2 regions of the Ruminococcoides bili genome follow, and region 2 is predicted to be linked to the other one. Evidence: predicted binding sites of a transcription regulator. Region 2 holds the regulator's gene; the other holds the start of a gene.
The links. The regulator Rex, encoded in region 2, represses fermentation and respiration genes when NADH is low (regulators of the CRP and FNR family bind a similar motif). The targets are predictions, from matches to a motif close to ATTGTTAANNNNTTAACAAT.
Positions count from the first base shown of each region.

Region 1: a site for Rex is predicted at 1,936-1,955, ahead of gap (type I glyceraldehyde-3-phosphate dehydrogenase). Genes of this name have one in related genera too.

Region 1 covers NZ_JBBNJY010000062.1:891-4,098, reverse strand. The annotation lists gene AAAY30_RS10970 (class I SAM-dependent DNA methyltransferase) at 1-370, opposite strand, end outside; gene AAAY30_RS10965 (YerC/YecD family TrpR-related protein) at 367-669, opposite strand; gene gap (type I glyceraldehyde-3-phosphate dehydrogenase) at 834-1,871, opposite strand; gene rny (ribonuclease Y) at 2,414-3,208, shown strand, end outside.
Region 2 covers NZ_JBBNJY010000041.1:7,284-10,491, forward strand. The annotation lists gene AAAY30_RS09970 (NADP-dependent isocitrate dehydrogenase) at 1-914, shown strand, start outside; gene AAAY30_RS09975 (redox-sensing transcriptional repressor Rex) at 954-1,598, shown strand; gene AAAY30_RS09980 (heavy metal translocating P-type ATPase) at 1,832-3,208, opposite strand, start outside.

The DNA.
Region 1 (3,208 bases), on a different contig from region 2:
AAGCCTTTGTCACATCTTCTTCTTTTGTAATGTGATTTATGCTGTCCAGCGTACAAATACAAGTATCTATAGTGCCGTAAAGGTTAAGATTCTGCATTTTCTGCTTTAAATATAAAATATTAAGCCCTTTTTCGCTCGACTTTTGCATTGCCTCGCTAAGCATTTCCGCACTTGCGTCAATTCCGTAAACATCTATGCCCTTAAGTGCCAACTCCGTAGTAAGACTGCCCGTACCGCAGGCAAGGTCAAGTGTAATGCCAAATTCGTGATTATGCCTTTTCATAAGCTCACAAATGTAGTCGCTTCGCTCTTTGTAGCCGACATTTTGCATTAATACATCATAATAATCGGCAAAAATATTGTAACTCATTTGTTTTCCTCTTTGGCGATTTTATCGAGTACAAGTGTGTAACCGTAGGTATCGTTATCAAAAAGAGCACGCTTTACACGACTGATTGTTGCGGTTGACGCACCCGTTTCTTTTACAATTTCAGAATAAACCTTTTTTTCTGTAAGCATTTTTGCTACAACAAGTCTTTGTGACATAGCCTTAAGTTCAGGACTTGTGCATAAATCTTCAAAAAAGCGATAACACTCCTCTTCGTTTTCAAGAGAAAGAATTGCTTTAAAAAGAAAATCAGTATCACTGTTTTTTAACTTAGAGTTCATAATTTCCGTTCTCCTTTGCAAAACATTGCAAATATTTTTATACACTAAAATTTTAACATACAAAAGTATAAAAGTAAATATCAACAGAAAAATTTTTATAAAAACAAAAAGCTGCCTCAAAAGAGACAGCTTAAAGTTTATACCTGATAAATTATAGGTTAAGATTAGCCTAATTCAGCAAAGTACTTAATTGTTCTAACCATCTGGCTTGTGTATGAGTTCTCGTTGTCATACCAAGAAACAACCTGTACCTCATAGAGATCGTCAGCAATCTTTGATACCATTGTCTGTGTAGCATCGAAGAGTGAACCGAATCTCATACCGATTACGTCTGAAGAAACGATTGGATCTTCGTTGTAACCGAATGACTCAGAAGCAGCAGCCTTCATAGCAGCGTTAATGCCCTCAACTGTTACATCCTTACCCTTAACAACAGCTGTAAGAATTGTTGTTGAACCTGTTGGAACAGGAACACGCTGTGCAGAACCGATGAGCTTACCATTGAGCTCAGGAATAACAAGACCAATAGCCTTAGCAGCGCCTGTTGAGTTAGGAACGATGTTAGCAGCACCTGCTCTTGCTCTTCTGAGGTCACCCTTTCTGTGAGGACCGTCGAGGATCATCTGATCGCCTGTGTAAGCGTGGATTGTTGACATGATACCGCTCTGGATCTCAGCATACTTGTTAAGTGTGTTAGCCATAGGAGCGAGGCAGTTTGTTGTACATGAAGCTGCAGAAATGATTGTATCATCAGCTGTAAGTGTACCCTCGTTTACGCTGTAAACGATTGTCTTAAGATCGTTGCCTGCAGGAGCAGAAATAACAACCTTCTTAGCGCCGGCATCAATGTGAGCCTGGCTCTTTGCCTTTGATGTGTAGAAACCTGTGCACTCAAGAACTACGTCTACGCCGATCTCACCCCATGGGAGTTCAGCAGCGTTAGCCTTAGCATAGATTGTAAGAGTCTTGCCGTCAACTGTGATTGTGTTGTTCTCGTCATCAGCCTCTACTGTGTGAAGGTTCTCACCGATTTTACCGCAGTAACCGCCCTGTGCTGTATCATACTTGAGAAGATCTGCGAGCATTGATGGTTTTGTAAGATCGTTGATAGCAACTACCTCATAGCCCTCTGCACCAAACATCTGTCTGAATGCAAGACGACCGATACGGCCGAAACCGTTAATTGCAACTTTTACTGACATTTTAAATTCCTCCTAATTTATAAGGTAGTTTAATTATATTACATTTTTTGCTGTTATTCAAGTGTTTGATAAAATTTTAACAAATTTCTTATGAATTTTACATAAAAACGAAAATTTTACAAAATTTCTGCATCTTTTACTGCAATTTGACGAACGCTATTGTCAAATTGTCCTGTGAATGTTGCGCTTTTTAATTATTTATTTGCAAAATTGCCATTAATATTCTTGACATTTTTATTAAATTAGGATAAAATACTTATAATACCGTTAGTGCGGTTAAATAGGATTAATGCAAATTTACCTATTTTTTATTAATCAGACTCGTTCAGAGCCGTTATTTATAGATATTTTTTATTTAGTTTTTATAACTTATTAATCGTTATAATATACCTTTGTTGCAAACCACAGCATATAAAAAATATTAAAATTAAATTATTTTTATAAAAATGAAAATTGAATATCTTTACTAACGGCACCGACAAGGCTGTTTGATTGAACTTAAACTTATTATCTAATTAAAAATCAAACAAGGAGGTGTCAGAATGTCGTTATTAGCAATAATATTAATTATTGTTGCGTTGCTTCTCGGTGCGGGCATAGGCATTTTTGCAGGTATAAGCTATCGTAAAAATGTTGCCGAAAAGGAAATCGGAAGTGCAGAAGAAGAGGCAAGAAAAATCGTGTCGGAAGCTATGAAAACAGCCGAAGCCAAAAAGAAAGAGGTTGTTTTAGAAGGCAAGGACGAGGTTCACCGTTTCAGAACCGAGAGCGAAAAAGAAATTGCCGACCGCCGCAAAGAAGTTCAACGCCAGGAAAGACGCATTCAGCAAAAGGAAGAAACCCTCGACAAAAAGCTTGACAACATGGAGCTTAAGGACGAAAAGCTTTCTCGTAAGTTAAAAGACGCTGATGCAAAGCTTGAGGAAATCGAAACACTCAAGAAAAGTCAGTTTGAAATGCTTGAGAAAATTTCCGGCTATACAGCCGAGCAGGCAAAGAGTTACCTGCTTTCACAGCTTGAGGACGAGCTTGCTCATGAGAAATCCGTTAAGATTATGGAATATACGGAGCAGCTTAAGGATGAGGCGGACGAAAAAGCAAGAAACATTATTTCTCTTGCAATTCAGCGACTTGCCGCAGAGCAGGTTGCAGAGGCTACAATTTCCGTAGTTCCTCTTCCGAATGACGAAATGAAGGGCAGAATTATCGGTCGTGAGGGCAGAAACATCAGAGCCATTGAAACACTCACAGGTGTTGATCTTATCATTGACGATACACCGGAAGCAATCACTCTTTCAAGCTTTGAGCCTGTAAGAAGAGAAGTTGCAAGAATTGCT
Region 2 (3,208 bases):
GTGCTATCCTTGACGGTACAGTATTCAGAAGTCCTATCCTTGCAAAGGGTATCACTCCATACATTCCTACATGGAAAAAGCCAATCTGTATTGCCCGCCACGCTTACGGTGATGTTTACAAAAATACAGAAATGGTTGTTAAGGCGGGCAGCAAGGCTGAACTTTGCGTTACCAAGCCTGACGGTACAGAAGAAAGAAGTACAATCTTTGATTTCAAGACAGACGGTATCATTCAGGGTATGCACAACCTTGACAAGAGTATTTCTTCATTTGCCCGTTCATGTTTTAACTATGCACTCGACCAGAAACTTGATGTATGGTTTGCTACAAAAGATACAATCAGCAAGAAGTACGACCACAGATTTAAGGATCTTTTTGCTGAAATCTTTGAGAATGAATACAAAGAGAAATTTGAGCAGGCAGGCATTACATATTTCTACACACTTATTGATGACGCTGTAGCAAGAGTTATCAGAAGTGAGGGTGGCTATATGTGGGCTTGCAAAAACTATGACGGCGATGTAATGAGCGATATGATTGCTACTGCTTTCGGCTCACTTGCTATGATGACAAGCGTACTTGTTTCACCTGACGGTGTTTATGAGTATGAAGCTGCACACGGTACAGTTCAGCGCCATTATTATAAGTATCTTAAGGGCGAGGAAACTTCCACAAACTCTGTTGCAACTCTCTTTGCTTGGACAGGCGCTCTCAGAAAGCGTGGCGAGCTTGATAATCTTCCTGAACTTATGAACTTTGCGGACAAGCTTGAGAAAGCTACTATCGACACTATTGAAGACGGCATTATGACAGGCGACCTTTATGCTATTTCAACTCTTGAAAACAAGAAAAAGGTTAATTCAGAAGATTTCTTGCTTGCAATAAACGAGCATCTTGCCGCTTCACTTGCATAAGCAAACACAATTCGGTTAAAGGAGTAAGGTTAAAGTACAATGTCCAGAAATGACAACATTTCAATGTCTGTAATCAGAAGACTGCCCAGATATTATCGTTTCTTGTCTGAGCTTAACGAACAAAACATTGATAAAATTTCATCTACAAAACTGGCTGAAATTATGAATGTAACCGCTTCTCAGGTAAGACAGGATCTTAACTGCTTTGGTGGATTCGGTCAACAGGGCTACGGTTACAGTGTTTCTCAGCTTAAGGAAGAAATACAAAATATTCTTGGTCTTAACAATAATTATAAAGCTATACTTATCGGTGCCGGCAACCTCGGTAAAGCGGTTGCCAAGCATATGAACTTTGAAAAGCTCGGCTTTGAACTTATCGCCTGTTTTGACTGTAACGAAGAAAAAGTTGGCAAAAAGCTGAATAATCTTACAATAATGCACGACAGTCTGCTTGACGAGTTCTGTCAAAACAACAAAATCAATACAGCGTTTTTGTGTATTCCGAGAGTATGTGTAGAAAATGTACTTGACAAACTTTATGGCTACGGCATAAAGAACTATTGGAATTTCAGTCACTATGACATTGCAAGAAAGTACAGCGACACCCTTGTTGAAAATGTACACCTAAGTGACAGTCTTATGACCTTATGTTACAAAATGAATAACCGAGATAAAATCTTATAATTAAATAAAGGCTGTTCCCTATCTTGCGGAACAGCCTTTTAATTATGCTTAACTTAGTTTATCACAAAGTTAAAAGGTTCAATGTCAATAGTTGGGGTAATTTATGGTTTAGTGCACGAGTTAAGCAAAATAATAATTCACTCCAATTAATTTAATAAAAAAGCAACAATTAACTACCGCACTCCAATCGGAATGCGGTAGTTTTTATGAGAGGAAATCTATCTATTTATAAATTACTTTTTATCAACTGTATGAAGAAGTCTTGCAGCATAAAGTACGCAAAGTACGCTTACGCCTGTATCTGCTATTACAGACAACCACATCGGAGCGATACCGAGTATTGCAAGGATAATTACAATTGTCTTTACACCAAGTGCAAATGTAATGTTTGTCTTTACAGTAGCAACAACTTTCTTTGCTATTCTGACAGACAACGGTAACTGTTTTAAATTACCTGCCGCAAGCACAGCATCTGCCGCCTCAATAGCAGCCTCACTGCCGAATCCCATTGCAAAACCGCAATCGCTCGCAGTAAGAACAGGGGCATCATTGATACCGTCACCGATAAAGCATACAGACTTATGAGTTTTCTTTATATCTATAAGTTTTTCAAGTTTATCTGACGGCATAAGCTCTGCCGAATAAGAATCAAGTTTAAGTTCATTTGCAATATCCATTGCATTTTCTTTTTTATCACCCGTAAGCATTACACTGTCTTTAACACCGAGTTTTCTTAACTCTGCAATTACACTCTTTGCCTCCGGTCTTAATGTATCGCTAACAGAGATTGCACCGATTAATTCACCATCGTAGATTACATATACAGATGCGGTTTTTTCTGCATTTACCTTTTGTTTATCGCTTAAAACCTTTGTGCCGCCGCATACAAGAGCTTTGCCGTTATATACAGCTGTAACTCCCTGTCCCGCCTTTTCGCTGTAACCTGAAAGTTCAGGTAAGTTTTCCTTTTCTGCCTTATTTTTTATTGCCATAGCAATCGGATGTGAAGAATATCGTTCACAAGCGGCTGCAAGTGCAATAATTTCAGATGAAGTATGATTGCCGTAAGCAAAAACTTTGTTTACAGAAAGCTCACCTGTTGTAAGTGTACCTGTCTTGTCAAATACAAATGCGTCAGCCTTTGCAAGAGCTTCGATATACTTGCCGCCCTTAATAAGAACGCTGATTTTTGATGATGCGCCAAGGCCCGAATAATAAGAAAGCGGAACCGAAATTACGATTGCACAAGGGCAAGATGCAACAAGACAAACCAAAGCACGATAAATCCATGTGCTGAAACTGCCAAGCCCCACAAGCGGAGGAACAATAGCAACTACAATAGAAATAAGTATAATAATCGGTGTGTAAACAGCTGCAAAACGGCTGATAAGCTTTTCACTCTGTCCCTTTGTAGCGGCTGCATCTTCAACAAGTTTAATAATTCTTGCCGCTGTACTGTCGCCAAATTCCTTAGTAGTTTTTATTTCTATAAGAGAATTGCCGTTAATCATACCGCTCATAACTTCACTGCCTGCCTCTGCATCGACAGGAACACTCTCACCTGTAAGCGCCGAAGTATCAAGAGTAGTATTTCCTTTAGTAATAACACC